2 regions of the Escherichia sp. MAL-1 genome follow, and region 1 is predicted to be linked to the other one. Evidence: predicted binding sites of a transcription regulator. Region 1 holds the regulator's gene; the other holds the start of a gene.

Region 1 (4,432 bases):
TACCATCAGATCGGCAGCAATATTATTGACCGTCGGCGTTAACCATGCCGGACGCACCGCTTCGATGGGATCGATAGATTCACGCCAGTCTGGTACGTGCTGGTTAAGGTAGGTCATCAACGGCATTGGTTCACCGAAGTTGACGTAACCCTGACCGAGATTACGCAGCTTGCTTAAACCGCGCAGCATCTGCGGCAGGCTCTCTTTCTCTTTCGTCGCGCCGCGCAGTTCTTTGGCGTAAGTACCCACTTCCATGACGTGCTCATAACCGATGTAGATCGGAATCAGCGTAATCGGACGCGTGCCGCCACGCAGCATCGCCTGAATGGTCATCGACAGCGTACCGGTTTTCGGATCCAGCAAACGCCCCGTGCGGGAACGACCGCCTTCCACGAAGTACTCGACGGAATAACCACGGCTGAACAGTTCGCCGAGATACTCACGGAAAACGGTGGAATAAAGTTTATTGCCTTTAAAAGTACGGCGAATAAAGAACGCCCCCAGACGGCGGAAAATCGGCCCGGCCGGCCAGAAGTTCAGGTTGATCCCAGCGGCGATATGCGGCGGCACCAGCCCCTGGTGATACAGCACGTAAGAAAGCAGCAGGTAGTCCATGTGGCTGCGGTGGCAAGGCACATATACCAGCTCATGACCGTCGTGGGCCAGCTGGCGAACGCGCTCGGCGTTATGGACGTTGATGCCCTGGTAAAGGCGGTTCCAGGTGAAGCCCAGAATACGGTCAGTCAGGCGAATCATCTCGTAAGAGAAATTCGCCGCAATCTCTTCCATCAGCGCAATCGCGTTCTGCTGCGCTTTTTCATGGGAGATTTTTTTGCTGCGCGCTTCATCTTCTACCGCTTTGGCAATGGCGCGGGAGGCGAGCAGCTTATTAAACAGATCCTGACGAGCAGGCAGACGTGGGCCCACAGCAGCCAGACGTTGACGGGCAAAGTGCATACGCGCCACGCGCGCCAGTTTCTGTGCGATAGTTTTATCCGTGCCGTGTTCATCCGCCATACGGCGCAGCGAAACTGACGGCGAGAAACGCACAAAACTGTCGCGACCGAGCCACAGTACGGCGAAAAATTTCTGTACGCCGTTAAGCATACGCAGCGGCGGGTTTACTTCGCCTTTTTCACGCCCCGGCGCGCGACCAAACATCACCGATACTGGCACCATCTGCACATCCAGATTTGGGTTGCTACGGTGCAAATCGAGATAGTCGTGGAACAGCTTAATAGACTCTTCTTTCGGCGTGTAATAGGTGAATACACGCGGCCCGCCGTGAATGAACACATAGCGCGGCAGTAGCGTGCCGTCGATTTCCAGCGGCTCTAACGGGTCAGGCAAGTCATGAGCCAGACACTGGGCGCGTAACGTCAGCAAATCTGCTTTCGAGTTGTACGGTAAAACGTACATAATTGGACGAGAGGTATCCAGCCCCAGTTCCGGGGCAGGATCTGCCGGAATAGACTTGCTTTTTACCAGGATGCTTAATGGTAAATTCAGTAATTTGTAGTAAATTCGTGGCCAGCCGGACATAAACGATGTAAAGCCTCTGGTTAATAATGCAAATGCGCGGCAAGGATAGCAGAAAGTCATGGGAAATTCTGTGGTATCCGCTCATGTTTCGCGCAGCGTTACGCAAACCCGAATCATCGGATTTAACGGTACACTGATATTGACGCTCATAATGTAAAAAGGTTCTTTCAATGGCCAATAATACCACTGGATTCACCCGAATTATCAAAGCTGCTGGCTATTCCTGGAAAGGTTTACGCGCTGCATGGATCAACGAAGCGGCATTCCGTCAGGAAGGCGTAGCGGTATTGTTGGCGGTGGTCATCGCCTGCTGGCTGGATGTGGACGCAATTACCCGCGTGCTGCTTATCAGCTCCGTGATGCTGGTGATGATTGTGGAAATCCTCAATAGCGCCATCGAAGCAGTGGTTGACCGAATTGGCTCTGAATACCATGAGCTTTCCGGACGCGCTAAAGATATGGGATCCGCCGCGGTGCTGATTGCGATTATCGTCGCCGTGATAACCTGGTGCATCCTGTTATGGTCGCATTTTGGATAACCCTTCCAGATTTCGATAAATCTCTGGTTTATTGTGCAGTTTATGGTTCCAAAATCGCCTTTTGCTGTATATACTCACAGCATAACTGTATATACACCCAGGGGGCGGAATGAAAGCGTTAACGGCCAGGCAACAAGAGGTGTTTGATCTCATCCGTGATCACATCAGCCAGACAGGTATGCCGCCGACGCGTGCGGAAATCGCGCAGCGTTTGGGGTTCCGTTCCCCAAACGCGGCTGAAGAACATCTGAAGGCGCTGGCACGCAAAGGCGTTATTGAAATTGTTTCCGGCGCATCACGCGGGATTCGTCTGTTGCAGGAAGAGGAAGAAGGGTTGCCGCTGGTAGGTCGTGTGGCTGCCGGTGAACCGCTTCTGGCGCAACAGCATATTGAAGGTCATTATCAGGTCGATCCTTCCTTGTTCAAGCCGAATGCTGATTTCCTGCTGCGCGTCAGCGGGATGTCGATGAAAGATATCGGCATTATGGATGGTGACTTGCTGGCAGTGCATAAAACTCAGGATGTACGTAACGGTCAGGTCGTTGTCGCACGTATTGATGACGAAGTTACCGTTAAGCGCCTGAAAAAACAGGGCAATAAAGTCGAACTGTTGCCAGAAAATAGCGAGTTTAAACCAATTGTCGTTGACCTTCGTCAGCAGAGCTTCACCATTGAAGGGCTGGCGGTTGGGGTTATTCGCAACGGCGACTGGCTGTAACATATCTCTGAGACCGCGATGCCGCCAGGCGTCGCGGTTTGTTTTTCATCTCTCTTCATCAGGCTTGTCTGCATGGCATTCCTCACTTCATCTGATAAAGCACTCTGGCATCTCGCCTTACCCATGATTTTCTCCAATATCACCGTTCCGTTGCTGGGACTGGTCGATACGGCGGTAATTGGTCATCTTGATAGCCCGGTTTATTTGGGCGGCGTGGCGGTTGGTGCAACGGCGACCAGCTTTCTCTTTATGCTGTTGCTGTTTTTACGCATGAGCACCACCGGGCTGACTGCGCAGGCTTATGGTGCCAAAAATCCTCAGGCATTAGCCCGTGCGCTGGTGCAACCGTTGCTGTTGGCGTTGGGGGCTGGGGCGTTAATTGCGCTGCTGCGTACACCGATTATCGATCTGGCTCTGCATATTGTTGGCGGTAGTGAAGCAGTCCTGGAACAGGCGCGGCGCTTTCTTGAAATCCGCTGGTTAAGCGCACCGGCGTCGCTGGCGAATCTGGTATTACTCGGTTGGTTACTCGGCGTGCAATATGCCCGTGCGCCAGTAATTTTGTTAGTGGTCGGCAATATCCTCAACATTGTGCTGGATGTCTGGCTAGTGATGGGGCTGCATATGAACGTGCAGGGCGCGGCGCTGGCGACGGTTATTGCGGAATATGCAACATTGCTGATTGGTCTGCTAATGGTGCGTAAAATCCTCAAACTACGCGGAATTTCCGGCGAAATGCTGAAAACTGCCTGGCGAGGAAACTTCCGTCGCTTGCTGGCGCTTAACCGCGATATCATGCTGCGTTCGCTGTTGTTGCAACTCTGTTTCGGCGCGATCACCGTACTTGGTGCGCGACTGGGGAGTGACATTATCGCTGTTAACGCGGTTCTGATGACGCTACTCACCTTTACCGCCTATGCGCTTGATGGTTTTGCCTACGCGGTTGAAGCGCACTCCGGTCAGGCATACGGTGCGCGCGACGGTAGCCAGTTGCTGGATGTATGGCGGGCAGCGTGCCGCCAGTCGGGGATTGTAGCGTTACTGTTTTCGGTGGTTTATTTGCTGGCAGGGGAACACATCATTGCGTTGCTGACGTCGTTAACCCAGATTCAGCAGCTGGCTGACCGCTATCTTATCTGGCAGGTGATTTTGCCGTTGGTTGGCGTCTGGTGTTATCTGCTGGACGGCATGTTTATAGGCGCAACGCGTGCCGCCGAAATGCGTAACAGTATGGCGGTGGCCGCCGCAGGTTTTGCGCTGACGCTCCTTACGCTGCCGTGGCTGGGTAATCATGGTTTGTGGCTGGCATTAACCGTCTTTCTGGCGTTGCGCGGGCTTTCTCTGGCGGCTATCTGGCGGCGTCACTGGCGTAACGGTACCTGGTTTGCCGCAACGTGACGGTTAAAAATTCTGAATAAATTATCCTAAGCCAAATTGCTGACTACACTTAATCTCACGTTCAGAAGAAAAGTGAACGTACTCTCATTCACAACCTAACGATGAGGTCTTGATTATGAATAAAGATGAAGCCGGCGGTAACTGGAAACAGTTTAAAGGTAAAGTGAAAGAGCAATGGGGCAAACTGACCGATGATGATATGACGATCATTGAAGGTAAACGTGATCAACTGGTC
Region 2 (4,432 bases), 230 kb from region 1:
CGACCTACCATTGGGTACGCGAAAGTATTCTGGCTGGCGAACAGGTGTTAGCCGGTGCGGGTGATGACGCCACGCCAACGCTTCTCTTGCAGGCTGAAGAGGAACGCGTGGTGGATAACCGCATGCACGACCGTTTTTGTGAACTCCGCACCGCCGCGGGCCATCCTGTCGAAGGAGGACGGCCGTTGGTAATTAAAGGTGCGTACCATGAGATCCTTTTTGAAAAGGACGCAATGCGCTCAGTCGCGCTCCACGCCATCGTTGATTTTTTCAACAGGCATAACTCACCCAGCGGAAACCGCTCTACAGAGGTTTAAATTTCTTATGTACCAGGTTGTTGCGTCTGATTTAGATGGCACGTTACTTTCTCCCGACCATACGTTATCCCCTTACGCCAAAGAAACTCTGAAGCTGCTCACCGCGCGCGGCATCAACTTTGTGTTTGCGACCGGTCGTCACCACGTTGATGTGGGGCAAATTCGCGATAATCTGGAGATTAAGTCTTACATGATTACCTCCAATGGCGCGCGCGTTCACGATCTGGATGGCAATCTGATTTTTGCTCATAACCTGGATCGCGACATTGCCAGCGATCTGTTTGGCGTAGTCAACGACAATCCGGACATCATTACTAACGTTTATCGCGACGACGAATGGTTTATGAATCGCCATCGCCCGGAAGAGATGCGCTTTTTTAAAGAAGCGGTGTTCAAATATGCGCTGTATGAGCCTGGATTACTGGAGCCGGAAGGCGTCAGCAAAGTGTTCTTCACCTGCGATTCCCATGAACAACTGCTGCCGCTGGAGCAGGCGATTAACGCTCGTTGGGGCGATCGCGTCAACGTCAGTTTCTCTACCTTAACCTGTCTGGAAGTGATGGCGGGCGGCGTTTCAAAAGGCCATGCGCTGGAAGCGGTGGCGAAGAAACTGGGCTACAGCCTGAAGGATTGTATTGCGTTTGGTGACGGGATGAACGATGCCGAAATGCTGTCGATGGCGGGGAAAGGCTGCATTATGGGCAGCGCGCATCAACGGCTGAAAGATCTGCATCCGGAGCTGGAAGTGATTGGTACTAACGCCGAAGACGCGGTGCCGCATTATCTGCGTAAACTCTATTTATCGTAATCGTTCTTTATTTGGTCAGTTGTCAACCAGATACTTCGCTACAATGGATCCTCGTTAATCAAAGAGTTTTCCATTGTGGCGCTACTTATCATCACCACGATTCTGTGGGCCTTCTCCTTTAGCTTTTATGGCGAGTACCTTGCGGGGCACGTCGATAGCTATTTTGCGGCGCTGGTGCGTGTTGGCCTGGCGGCACTCGTTTTTCTGCCGTTTCTGCGTACCCGTGGCAATAGCCTGAAAACGGTCGGCCTGTATATGCTGGTGGGCGCGATGCAGCTTGGCGTGATGTATATGCTGAGTTTCCGCGCTTATCTCTACCTGACGGTTTCCGAGCTGCTGCTGTTCACCGTGCTGACGCCGCTCTACATCACGCTGATTTATGACATCATGAGTAAGCGCCGTCTGCGCTGGGGCTATGCCTTTAGCGCCTTGCTGGCGGTGATTGGTGCCGGGATTATTCGCTATGATCAGGTCACCGACCATTTCTGGACTGGCTTGCTGCTGGTGCAACTCTCCAATATCACTTTTGCCATTGGCATGGTGGGTTACAAACGCCTGATGGAAACTCGCCCGATGCCACAGCATAACGCCTTTGCGTGGTTCTATCTTGGCGCGTTTCTGGTGGCAGTGATTGCATGGTTCTTGCTGGGAAATGCGCAGAAAATGCCGCAAACCACGCTGCAATGGGGCATTCTGGTGTTTCTTGGCGTGGTGGCTTCCGGGATTGGCTACTTTATGTGGAACTACGGCGCGACGCAGGTGGACGCCGGAACGCTGGGCATTATGAATAATATGCACGTTCCGGCAGGGCTGCTGGTAAACCTGGCTATCTGGCACCAACAGCCGCACTGGCCAACGTTTATTACAGGCGCGCTGGTGATCCTGGCCTCACTGTGGGTGCATCGTAAGTGGGTCGCTCCGCGCTCTTCACAAACGGCAGATGATCGCAGGCGTGATTGCGCGCTGAGCGAATAAACGCTTCCGTAACTGGCTGACGCTGCTCGCCATCGCGCACGGCGGCGTACAGTCGGCTCCACAAGCCTTCGCCCAGGGTTTTGGTCACCACCAGACCCTGGCGCTCAAAACTCTCTACTACCCAATGCGGTAGCGCGGCAATACCCATCCGCGCGGCAACCATCTGAATCAACAATAAGGTGTTATCGACGCTTTTCAGTGACGGGCTGACGCCTGCCGGCTGAAGAAAATGCCGCCAGACATCCAGTCGACTACGCTGCACCGGATAAATTAATAGCGTCTCGCTGGCGAGATCTTCCGGTGTAATTCGCGTTTTCGCCGCCAGTGGATGGTCAGGTGCTAACACCAGACGCACTTCATAGTCGAACATCGGCGAATAATGCAGGCCACTGCGCGGCAGAATATCGGACGTCATTACCAGATCCAGCTCTCCCTGTTGCAAGGCGGGCTGCGGGTCAAACGTCACGCCCGATTTAAAATCCATCTCTACCTGCGGCCAGTTCTTATGGAAATTTTCTAACGCGGGTGTCAGCCACTGAATACAGCTATGGCACTCAATGGCAATGCGCAGACGCGTCTGCTGCGGTTCATTGCAGGCTTGCAGGGCCTGGCTAATTTGCGGCAGTACCTGGTTTGCCAGTTGCAACAGGATTTCTCCCTGCGGTGTAAAGCGTAGCGGCTGGCTCTTACGCACAAATAGCCGGAAGCCAAGGCGTTGTTCCAGATCGCTAAACTGGTGAGACAGGGCGGATTGCGTCTGATGCAACGTCGCCGCAGCGGCTGCGAGCGAGCCGCAGTTCCGCAACGCTTGTAGCGTTTTCAGGTGTTTTACTTCGATCATGAAAGTCCTTCACTTCGGCATGAATAATTTGCGCTTGAGGAATATACAGTAACCGCCAATTATGGATGTGTAAACATCTGGACGGCTAAATACTAAAAATTCCATAAGGGGCATATAATGACAATTCTTAATCACACCCTCGGTTTCCCTCGCGTTGGCCTGCGTCGCGAGCTGAAAAAAGCGCAAGAAAGTTATTGGGCGGGGAACTCCACGCGTGAAGAACTGCTGACAGTAGGGCGTGAACTGCGTGCTCGTCACTGGGATCAACAAAAGCAAGCGGGTATCGACCTGCTGCCGGTGGGCGATTTTGCCTGGTACGATCATGTACTGACCACCAGTTTGCTGCTGGGTAATGTTCCGCCACGTCATCAGAACAAAGACGGTTCGGTAGATATCGACACCCTGTTCCGTATTGGTCGTGGACGTGCGCCGACTGGCGAACCTGCGGCGGCAGCGGAAATGACCAAATGGTTTAACACCAACTATCACTACATGGTGCCGGAGTTCGTTAAAGGCCAACAGTTCAAACTGACCTGGACGCAGCTGCTGGAGGAAGTGGACGAGGCGCTGGCGCTGGGCCACAACGTTAAGCCTGTGCTGCTGGGGCCGGTTACTTACCTGTGGCTGGGGAAAGTGAAAGGTGAACAGTTTGACCGCCTTAGCCTGCTGAACGACATTCTGCCGGTTTATCAGCAAGTGCTGGCAGAACTGGCGAAACGCGGCATCGAGTGGGTACAGATTGATGAACCCGCGCTGGTACTGGAACTACCACAGGCGTGGCTGGACGCATACAAACCCGCTTACGACGCGCTCCAGGGACAGGTGAAACTGCTGCTGACCACCTATTTTGAAGGCGTAACGCCAAATCTCGACACGATTACTGCGCTGCCTGTTCAGGGGCTGCATGTGGACCTTGTACATGGTAAAGATGACGTTGTTGAACTGCACAAGCGCCTGCCTTCTGACTGGCTGCTGTCTGCGGGTCTGATCAATGGTCGTAACGTCTGGCGCGCCGATCTTACTGAGAAATATGCGCAAATTAAGGACATTGTCGGCAAACGTGATTTGTGGGTGGCATCTTCCTGCTCGTTGCTGCACAGCCCCATCGACCTGAGCGTGGAAACGCGTCTTGATGCAGAAGTGAAAAGCTGGTTTGCCTTCGCCCTACAAAAATGCCATGAACTGGCACTGCTGCGCGATGCGCTGAACAGTGGTGACACGGCAGCTCTGGCAGAGTGGAGCGCCCCAATTCAGGCGCGTCGTAACTCTACTCGTGTACATAATCCGGCGGTAGAAAAGCGTCTGGCGGCGATCACCGCCCAGGACAGCCAGCGTGCGAATGTCTATGAAGTGCGTGCCGAAGCCCAGCGTGCGCGTTTTAAACTGCCAGCGTGGCCGACCACCACGATTGGTTCTTTCCCGCAAACCACGGAAATTCGTACCCTGCGTCTGGATTTCAAAAAGGGTAATCTCGACGCCAATAACTACCGC

Evidence for each region. Region 1 encodes LexA, which represses DNA repair genes until DNA is damaged. Its sites were predicted from a motif close to TNCTGTATGTACATACAGNA; they were not measured.
Region 2: metR (HTH-type transcriptional regulator MetR) is a predicted target of LexA. The motif match lies at 2,973-2,992, and genes of this name have one in related genera.

Annotation. Positions count from the first base shown of each region.
Region 1 covers NZ_CM129609.1:4,572,339-4,576,770, reverse strand. Annotated here, with positions in the region: gene plsB (glycerol-3-phosphate 1-O-acyltransferase PlsB) at 1-1,542, opposite strand, end outside; gene dgkA (diacylglycerol kinase) at 1,713-2,081, shown strand; gene lexA (transcriptional repressor LexA) at 2,191-2,799, shown strand; gene dinF (MATE family efflux transporter DinF) at 2,872-4,197, shown strand; gene ACU8XX_RS22860 (CsbD family protein) at 4,313-4,432, shown strand, end outside.
Region 2 covers NZ_CM129609.1:4,803,662-4,808,093, reverse strand. Annotated here, with positions in the region: gene pldB (lysophospholipase L2) at 1-317, shown strand, start outside; gene yigL (sugar/pyridoxal phosphate phosphatase YigL) at 325-1,125, shown strand; gene bioP (biotin transporter) at 1,201-2,100, shown strand; gene metR (HTH-type transcriptional regulator MetR) at 1,988-2,941, opposite strand; gene metE (5-methyltetrahydropteroyltriglutamate--homocysteine S-methyltransferase) at 3,059-4,432, shown strand, end outside.